One region of the Paenibacillus sp. FSL W8-0919 genome, then DNA from elsewhere that is predicted to be linked to it. Evidence: riboswitches for the same ligand, from Rfam matches in the RefSeq annotation. Region 1 holds a riboswitch; each other region holds the start of a gene.
What was found. A riboswitch is a leader RNA that binds a small molecule or an ion and turns the genes downstream of it on or off. The one in region 1 is predicted to bind ZMP and ZTP.

Region 1 (3,273 bases):
GGCAGGGCATCGCGTTATCGACGTGGATCTTTAACCGCAGCCTTTTTTTCCAAAGCCGATCAGGAATCATTTATCCCTTGTCCGCATATGGTGTACAAGACCATGAGACTTGGGGGAATGGGCATGTTGGAGGCGTCTGTCCAATCGGGACAGCTTGCGGCGATTCTGCTCATGGCGGTTGCACTCGGGCTAGACGCGTTTTCGCTTGGCATCGGCGTCGGTTTGCGAGGTAGGCTGCGCCACCGTCATATGCTGGGCATGAGCTTTCTGATCGGCCTGTTTCATATGCTGATGCCTCTGCTGGGGCTGGCTGCCGGCCGTTATGTCGGATTGCTGCTGGGACAGGTTACCGGGCTTGCCGCCGGCGGATTGCTGGTTCTGCTCGGGGGCCATATGATCCATAACGCTTTTCGCGGAGGCGAGGGCAAGCTCGTTCATCCATCCGCGCTGCTGGGTATGCTGTTGTTCTCGCTTAGCGTCAGCATCGATTCGTTCTCGGTCGGATTATCGCTGGGCATGTTCGTGCATGATGTAACGCTGATCGTTGTAACCTTCGGGGTGGTCGGCGGCTTGATGTCGATTCTCGGTTTGATGCTGGGCCGTCAGGTCAGCAGCAAGCTGGGCGAGTACGGCGAGATGCTGGGAGGACTTATTTTGGTTGTGTTCGGCGTGATGTTTATTGTCTGATACGGGCGGTAAGGCACACCGGATATGAAATGAGGATGAATGCGGGAATTCGTTGACCGGCAGAGTAGTAACTTTTGTGGAATCATTTGTCCGAGTAATATAGAAGTTGCGAAATTTGTGATGAGATTTGATACAATATCCCTAGTGACCTAATACTGACGGGAGGGAGCCTTAAGACTGTGAAAAAGATACTATTTGTCTGCACCGGAAATACCTGCCGCAGTCCGATGGCCGAAGGGATGCTGCGCAAGCTGGCGAAGCAGCGGGGCATTCCGCTGGAGGTGCGATCCGCCGGCGTATCGGCGATAGATGGCATGCCGGTGTCCCATCATGCGGAATCCGTACTGCGGGATCAGGATATCCGGGACGAGCTCGTATCCAAGCCGCTCACCTCAGAGCTGGTGGAATGGGCTGATCTCGTTCTGACTCTAACCCAATCGCATAAGCAATATGCCATTCGGCAGTTTCCTCACGCGGCCGATAAAATGCATACCTTAAAGGAATATGTTGAGGATGACAGCAAGGTGCTTGCAGATTTGCAGGAGCAAGACAGTCTGTACGCATCGATTGAGCTGGCCCGAGCGCTTGGTCAAAATGTCAGCGATAAGGATCGCGAACGGTTGATTGAGCTTCGCCAGCGCATTCCTAGCTTTGATATCTCGGACCCGTTCGGCGGCACGAAGGAAGAGTATGAAGCGACCGCAGCCGAGATTCGGACGGCGCTCTTTCGTTTGTTGGACAAGCTGAATGCGGGCGGGCCGGCGTAATCGCTTGCTGCGGGCGGATGAATTATGACTCTGGCATCAGAGCGCGTGAGTGGAAAAGGCACAGCTGCAGGCGTGGCTAAAAAAGCCGCTTGCCTTTCCCGGACGATTGATTTAAGATGTAGGGGAAACAACAATAGTTCCGGTGTAACTGGCGACGAAGTGGATGAAACCACGGTGGAGCACCGGAGTATACGGCCGGTCGCCTGGGCAAAGAGCATTGGAGCACTACGTGTGCGCCGACTGCTCTTTTTTCGTCTTTTGCGGGATATTTGGGTTATAATGAAACAAGCTAATCACGCGAAAGCGAACATATGAGGGGGTTTCATCGATGAAAATTGCACTAGGCACGGATCATGCGGGCATTCGCCTGAAAGAGGAGATCATGGAGGTTATTCGCAGCCTTGGACATGAGGTGGAGGATCTCGGCTGCGGCTGCTCCGATTCCGTCGACTATCCGGACTATGCGCTGCCGGTATGCGAGAAGGTCGTGTCCGGCGAAGCCGATCGCGGCATTCTGATCTGCGGAACCGGCATCGGCATGAGCATTGCGGCGAACAAGGTGCCGGGAATCCGGTGCGCCCTGACGCATGATGTGTTCTCGGCCAAAGCGACTCGCGAGCATAACGACAGCAATGTGATCGCGCTCGGCGAACGCGTAGTCGGCCCTGGTCTTGCTGCGGAAATCGTCAGCACCTGGCTGACAACCGAGTTCAGTCACGGCGAGCGTCATGTCGGCCGCGTCAACAAGATCAAGGCGATCGAGGAACGTTACCTAAAGAACGGATAGGACGTTTCTTTCCGTAAGGCCATTTGGGCTGTATTCCGGACGGTTCCCCGCATACAAGCTGTGCGGGACGAGGGCATGAAGCGACGTAGAGACTATTAAGGGAGGACTGTGGCATGAGCGATGCTTCCAACATTTCCTTAAACGGGCAGACCGCCCGCATCGTCCGCGAGCTCGCCGAGACGGCGAAGCTTGGACCGGGCAAGGTGCTGGTCGTCGGCGCGAGTACGAGCGAGGTTGCGGGCAAGCGGATCGGGACAGGCGGCGCGTTGGAGACGGCGCAGCAGCTGCTTGACGGCATTGCCGAGGTTCAGGCGGAGTACGGATTCTCGCTTGCCTTCCAATGCTGCGAGCATCTGAACCGAGCGCTGGTCGTTGAGCGCGAGCTGCTCGAGCGGCTTGGCTTGACGGAAGTGGCGGCTGTGCCGATTCCGGGAGCCGGCGGCTCCATGGCAGCCAGCGCCTACCGCAGCATGAAGCAGCCTTGCCTGGCGGAATCCATTCAGGCGCATGCGGGTATCGACATCGGCGAGACGCTGATCGGCATGCATCTGCGCAGCGTGGCGGTTCCCTTTAGGCCGAGTGAGCGGTATATCGGCGAGGCTCGGGTTACGGCCGCCTATACCCGGCCGAAGCTGATCGGCGGAGAGCGGGCCGTTTATCGCCAGGTGCCGGATGCGGATTCCGGATCATGCAATTGATTCGATTGGAACGGCTTGGACATCCTGTTTTGCTTGTTTGTAGGGAGCAACAGCGATTGTAGAAACATTTCACGTACTTGCCCCACATCCCATTTGGTAGTTGGCCCTGTGTAATACGGAAACAGGATATTTATAGTAAGATTTTGGATCATAGGAGGATATAAAAATGATGGAACATTTGCGTAAGAACGATCCTGCTGTACTTGAAGCGATGGAGCTGGAGCTGAAGCGCCAGCGCAGCAATATCGAACTGATTGCATCGGAGAATATTGTCAGCGAAGCGGTCATGGAAGCGATGGGCACCGTCCTCACCAATAAATATGCGGAAGGCTAC
Region 2 (3,273 bases), 2.2 Mb from region 1:
TACGGCATGATATACCATGCCGAAGGCAATGAACAAAAGCGGTACCGGACAGAGCAGCAGAAGCGTCTGCATCTGCGGAGCCAGGTAGTATTCAAGGAGATTCGATTCATTTAAGTGCATGACATAAATAGCAAGAGCAGCCAGCAGCAGCGCACGAACAACATAATGAAACCGCGCACCTGCCGATGAATGGTTCATGGAAAGAGCTCACCTCCTTCTTGTTCACGGATTATCCGCCAAGCAGTATGTTCGCGATCAGGGAACCGACAAACACGAGCGTGACGATGACGACACTTAGCGCAATGACGAATCTCGTCTTAAATGCGGCGGATAGCATGAGCAGCGTTTTGAAATCGAGCATCGGGCCAAGCACGAGAAAGGACACGAGAGGGCCCACGGTAAAGGTATGCGTAAAAGCCGAAGCGACGAATGCATCCGACGTTGAGCAGAGCGAAAGGACAAACGCCAGACCCATCATGAACAGATAGGAGGACATCGGACCGCTCGCAAGAGAGAGCAGCTCCTCCCGCGGAATAAATGCTTGAATGCAGGCCGTGACAAACGCACCGAGCACTAAATATTTGCCCATATCCACCATTTCGTCACCAGCATGAACAAAAAGGCTGCGCCAAGTTTTGCTGTGTGCGTGGGATGGCCGGCTTCCGGCGGCTTCGACCTCGGCGGTGAAATCATGGAAGGAGCGCTTTAGCGGGTTATTCTTCACGAAAGCAAATACGAGCAAGCCGATCGTAACGGCAATCATGAAGGCCAGTCCCATTCGTCCGATCGTGATCTCGGGATGCGAACGGAATGCCATCATCGTTGCGGCAAGCACCACCGGATTCAGAATCGGGCCGCTGAGAAGAAAGGTGATCCCGACATAAGCCGGCATGCCTTTTAACATGAGCCGGCGCACAACAGGGATCATGCCGCACTCGCAGACGGGAAGGATCATCCCGAGCAGGGATGCGAACAGGACGCCGGGAACTGGATGCTTCGGCGTTAGGCGGCGAACCCATTCTTCCTTGACAAAGATTTGCAGCAGCGAAGAAATCAGCACCCCGAGCAGCACGAACGGCAGGGCCTCAAGGAAAATGCCGATGAATACAGTTTTAAGCTGCTGCACTTCGGTGCTGCCAAGCAGGGCGAGCCCGCTCCGGGGCATCGTCATGAGAGCCGGGAACAGAAAGAGCAGCGGCAGGAAGAACGGCAGCCATTTGAAAAAAGCCGGAATTTTCATGAAGGCCTCCTGACGAAAAAAATCATCTACGAGGACATTCTATGCTTGGACGAAAGACAACTTTCCAATTTAATCAAAAGAATTACGAATAACTCTTTCCACCGAAGCTATGGCGTATTCCCGCAAGCTCATGGTATAGTAGTAGTACGTAGACTATGCGTTACTGGCGTAGCTTGGGGTACCAAGAGGGAGCGCATAGTTTCATATGCCGTACGCCTGGGCAAGAGGTAAGGAGACGATCATGTCGCCTTGCCTCTTTATGTTTTTATTGACTAACAATGGCGAAGGAGCGGGTTGAACATGAGTACAGAAACGTTGATTTTGGATGGGAAAGCGGTATCGGATGATCTAAAGGTTAAGTTGGCCGTCAAGGTCGAGCAGCTTAAAGCCAAGGGAGTCACTCCTTGCTTGGCTACGATCCTCGTCGGGGATGATCCGGCTTCGGCAACCTATGTGCGAATGAAGGGGAATGCATGCCAGCGCCTGGGGATCGAATCCCGGAAAATCGAGCTGAAGGCGTCGACGACCACCGAGGAGCTCATCGCGGCCATTCGGCAGCTGAATGAGGACTCGGCAGTGCATGGCATTCTGCTCCAGCATCCGGTTCCGCATCATATTGATGAAAGAGCGGCATTCGATGCGATCGCGATCGAAAAGGATGTGGACGGCGTGACCACGCTCGGCTTCTCGCAAAATGCGTTCGGTTTCGCGGACTATCCGTCCTGCACCCCGGCAGCGATTATCGCGATCATGGATTATTACAAGCTTCCGATCGAAGGCAAGCATGCCGTGGTTATCGGCCGCAGCCCGATTCTCGGCAAGCCGGTCTCGATGATGCTGCTAAACCGCAACGCTACGGTGACGATCTGCCACTCCAAAACGAACAATCTAGGCGACATCGTCGCGCAAGGGGATATTGTCGTTGCTGCGGTCGGCAAGCCAAAGTTCATTCAAGGCGAGTGGATCAAGCCGGGGGCGGTAGTGCTTGACGCCGGCTACAACAAAGGCAATGTCGGAGATGTCGATTATGAGGCGTGTGCGGAGCGCGCGTCGGCCATCACGCCGGTTCCGGCAGGCGTCGGGCCGGTAACGATTGCCACGCTGCTGAAGCATACGGTTGAGGCGGCCGAAAGAACACTGAAGTCCTAATCGTGGATAATGCAATGCAAATGAACCGGGTCCTTTTGAAGGCTCGGTTTTCTTTTGAATAGGATGCCGAGAGAAGACTTCCCGTTCCGGCTATATGCGGAGAGCCCTTGTGCGGATTGTCTTTCACCAAGGTTGGGTCACCTAGGATAAGTTAAAAAGCATGATGGATTCGTGTTGTTGGAAGATCATGAGGTATAAATTGTTGCTTGCTCTGAAATGCTTTTCATCATTTACAATACACCCATCAGCTATGAAAAGAGGGGCGAGGGCTATTGAATAAAAAATTAATTTTCTTTGACATCGACGGAACGCTGCTCGATCACGACAAGCGGATCCCGGAGTCGACGCTGGAGTCCATTGAACAATTAAAAGACAACGGGCATGAAGTCGCGATTGCGACCGGTCGCGCTCCCTATCATTTCGAGGAAATCCGCGAGCAGCTCGGCATCGATTCCTATGTGTCCTTGAACGGGCAATATGTCGTTCACCAGGGCAAGCCGATCTACGGGAACCCGATGCCTCCCGAGCAGCTGCAGCAGCTGACCGAGCTGGCGGTGCGGATGGACCATCCGATCATCTATGCAGGAAGCGATGCAATGAAAATGAACGTGACTCACCACGAGCACATCGATTCCAGCTGGGGCGAGCTGAAGCTGACGATCCCGGAATATGATCCGGAGTACTATCTTGGACGGGATATTTTCCAGGCCATTGTGTTTTGCACCGAGGAGGAAGAGGAGGCATATCGGTCCAGCTTTGGAGGAAGGCTTGATCTGGTCCGCTGGGGTCCGTACGGCACCGATGTGCTTCCGGTCGGCGGTTCCAAAGCCGAAGGCATCCGGCAGTTTATCCAAGCGCTGGGCATGGACGTAGCCGATACCATC
Region 3 (3,273 bases), 2.5 Mb from region 1:
ATAACCAGAAACAATAGCGGAGTGCGGCTGTCCCCGAGCGCCCGAAGCAGGTTGGCCAGCAGGTTGAATAACACCGCTGCGCCGACGCCAGCATTGATTACGATCAAATACGAATAAGCATCATCCAATATTTCAACCGGCGTGTTCATCATGACAAGGGCAGGCTTCGTAAACACGATACTAAGGATGGTCAGGACGATCGTGAAAACGATACTGATCCAAAAGCTCGTGCCGACGCTTTTACGCACACCAGCAATATCCTTTGCCCCGAACCTCTGCGCGGTAATGATGGAGAGGCCTGCCGTCAGGCCTTGCGCAAAGCCGATAATAAAAAACATAATGCTTCCGGTCGAACCGACGGCCGCCAGTGCGTTCACGCCGATCGTGCGTCCGACAATGAGCGTGTCGGCCATATTGTAGAATTGCTGAAACAGATTGCCGATTAACAGCGGGATCGTGAACATGATGATCAGTTTAATCGGACTGCCTTGTGTCATATCTTTCATGAGTGCTCTCCTATGATGTGAAGTTCGCCATTCAACATCTTTTTTCTAATATGTATGGTTTCCTGCTGCACACCGGGTCGCTTATCGGGCGATGGGTCTTCCGGGCAGCACGAATGCTGTTTTCTTGTGTATCTTATCATGAACAACGGCAAAAGTGATGCAGGTTTATATTCAAAATCTAAATAATTTCCATGGCACTGCCTTTCCGATCATCGTATGGCCATTCGTAGATAGGGATCTAACGTATCCTCTTATGGAAAAGAGGCCAGCCGTTGGCAATCCGGCTGACCTCTCGCTATTGGGCAGTATTGCATTCTTCAAATGGATTTGATATCAAGCATAAGCGGATAAGGCGCACTTCGGAAGAAGGCTAACACCGTTATGCTTCTTCCACCCCAAGCTTGTCCAATGCCTGTTTGGCACGAGATCGCGCTTCCTCCACCTCGCCTGCGGTCGACAAGGCCACCGCTACTCTTCTGCCAGCCTTTGTCACAGGCTTGCCGAATAGACGAACCTGTGTGCTCGGTACCGCGAGCGCCTGCTCGGCGCCCGTAATCTTGTAGTTTTCAAGCTCACCCGGTGCTTTCAACGGACGGCTGGCGCCCGGGGTGATCAGCACGATTTCCGGAATCGGGTAACCGAGGATGGCCCGGACATGAAGCGCGAATTCGGACAGATTTTGCGTGACCAGCGTAACTAATCCGGTATCATGCGGGCGAGGCGATACCTCACTGAAATATACTTGATCCTCGGTCAGAAACAGCTCGACGCCGAACAATCCGAAGCCGCCCAATTCATCGGTAATGGCCCTCGCAATGCGCTCGGCTTCCTTCATCTGCTGCTCGGATATCGGATGAGGCTGCCAGGATTCGATATAGTCACCGCTTTCCTGCACATGTCCGATCGGCGGACAGAAGCTTGTCCCGCTCACCGAACGAACCGTTAACAGTGTGATTTCCGACTGGAAGGTGATGAACTCCTCGATGATCACCCGGCCGTTCTGTACGCGCCCGCCTTCCATTGCATTGTTCCAGCATGATTCAATGTCGCTCTCCGATCGGCAGACGCTCTGCCCTTTCCCTGAAGAGCTCATAAGCGGCTTAATTACGCAAGGAAAGCCCATCTCCCTTACCGCGACCTCGAATTGTTCATAGTTATCCGCAAAGCGGTATCCGGCCGTCGGCAATCCGAGCTTCTCCGAAGCAAGCCTGCGGATGCCCTCCCGGTCCATCGTCAGCTTGGCCGCTCTTGCGGTAGGAATGACGCGGAAGCCCTCCTCCTCCAGCTTCACTAACTCGGATGTGGCCAAGGCCTCAATCTCGGGAACGATCAGATCAGGCTGTTCCCGCTCGATGACTTCCCTCAGCTTGGCGCCGTCGAGCATATCGATGACGTAATGGCGATGCGCGACGTGCATGGCAGGCGCGTCGGCATATCGGTCTACCGCCACGGTCTCCAAACCTAACCGCTGCGCTTCGATAATGACTTCCTTTCCGAGTTCTCCGGATCCCAGCAGCAGCATTTTTTTCGTTTTATACATCGTTCTCCAGTCCCCTTTTCAAAATAGAAATATTAAAAAGAGGTAAGGGAAAATAAACTTCCCTTACCTCTGCCCAGGCGTACGGCTGTCGTCATCCATGTGCTCCCTCATGGTTCCCCCATGCAGCGCCAGTCACACATCGACCTACTCATTGTCAGCTAAATCATACTGAATATTGAGCATGAATGCAATATGAATGCAATATGACCGCTCATGACAATCACCGAAAGCGGCCACTGACCAATCCGTTCCATGCGCGCAAGTTACCAAATCTATCGCCCTTTCATTGATGAAAGCGCATCCAGCACATATAATAGGGGGGTGATCAAACCTTACAGTCAATTGAAAGGAGACTTGCCGTGCTCCCCTATTCTGTCCAGCGTCAGGACTTTGCTTTTGAACACGCCATCATCGGAATGGCCATCGTTTCAATCGACGGAGAAGTGCTTCAAGTCAATTCGGCTTTGTGTGAGTTATTGGGCTGCTCCAAACAAGAATTAATGGATGGAGCGCTGAAAGCGACGAACATCGGCGGAATTCAGGAAGTGATTAGGCACAAGACGGGAGATTTCCAGCTCAAGCCTTCTCAGGTGACCGCACTCCAAGTTGGCATGAAATACGAACATCCTGCCGGACGGAATCTGGATTTGAAGCTTCACTTTTCGGCATCCGCTGAAGCGCAATCGCCGTTCCGCCATTGCTTGGTCCAATTTGAGAATCTCACCCCTGTTTACGAGCTCCAGGAACAGCTGACACAGAAGGAGATGAAACTGGTTGAGAAGGAAGAAGGCTTCCAGCAGCTCCTGGAAGAGCTCCCGCTTTCCGCGCTCATTACAAAGTACGGCATGATCCAGTACGCAAATCAGGCGACGCTACGGCTGCTTCACGCCTCGAATGTCTCTGACGTGCTCGGAATTTCAACCGATGTCGTGGTTGATCCCTCTTCGCATCATAAGCTTGCAAGGCGAAGAACGCGTTATGCGGAATATCGGGAAATCGGACCCGTTACATATCTTATCCGCTGTTTGGACGGTCAACAAAAAATCGTCTCCGGTATCACGCTGGTCACCACCTATAGAGGCGAAAAGGCCGCACTTAGCATATTCAAAGATATCACAGAGCAGAAGATGGAAGAGGATCGCATCATGCAGTCCGAAAAGCTGACGACAGCAGGACAATTGGCAGCAGGAATCGCGCATGAGATCCGTAACCCGCTCACGTCAATTA

Region 2: it holds a riboswitch for ZMP and ZTP, as region 1 does, so the genes downstream of both, NST44_RS18000 (bifunctional 5,10-methylenetetrahydrofolate dehydrogenase/5,10-methenyltetrahydrofolate cyclohydrolase) here and rpiB (ribose 5-phosphate isomerase B) in region 1, are expected to answer to the same signal.
Region 3: it holds a riboswitch for ZMP and ZTP, as region 1 does, so the genes downstream of both, purT (formate-dependent phosphoribosylglycinamide formyltransferase) here and rpiB (ribose 5-phosphate isomerase B) in region 1, are expected to answer to the same signal.

Annotation. Positions count from the first base shown of each region.
Region 1 covers NZ_JBBOPV010000001.1:1,723,005-1,726,277, forward strand. Annotated here, with positions in the region: gene NST44_RS07430 (L-threonylcarbamoyladenylate synthase) at 1-34, shown strand, start outside; gene NST44_RS07435 (manganese efflux pump MntP) at 124-687, shown strand; gene NST44_RS07440 (low molecular weight protein arginine phosphatase) at 867-1,454, shown strand; ZMP/ZTP riboswitch at 1,589-1,670, shown strand; gene rpiB (ribose 5-phosphate isomerase B) at 1,783-2,241, shown strand; gene NST44_RS07450 (TIGR01440 family protein) at 2,355-2,939, shown strand; gene glyA (serine hydroxymethyltransferase) at 3,106-3,273, shown strand, end outside.
Region 2 covers NZ_JBBOPV010000001.1:3,950,132-3,953,404, forward strand. Annotated here, with positions in the region: gene NST44_RS17990 (TIGR03943 family putative permease subunit) at 1-198, opposite strand, end outside; gene NST44_RS17995 (permease) at 230-1,240, opposite strand; ZMP/ZTP riboswitch at 1,390-1,469, shown strand; gene NST44_RS18000 (bifunctional 5,10-methylenetetrahydrofolate dehydrogenase/5,10-methenyltetrahydrofolate cyclohydrolase) at 1,541-2,389, shown strand; gene NST44_RS18005 (Cof-type HAD-IIB family hydrolase) at 2,662-3,273, shown strand, end outside.
Region 3 covers NZ_JBBOPV010000001.1:4,201,837-4,205,109, reverse strand. Annotated here, with positions in the region: gene NST44_RS19085 (MATE family efflux transporter) at 1-506, opposite strand, end outside; gene purT (formate-dependent phosphoribosylglycinamide formyltransferase) at 886-2,046, opposite strand; ZMP/ZTP riboswitch at 2,111-2,192, opposite strand; gene NST44_RS19075 (PAS domain-containing sensor histidine kinase) at 2,406-3,273, shown strand, end outside.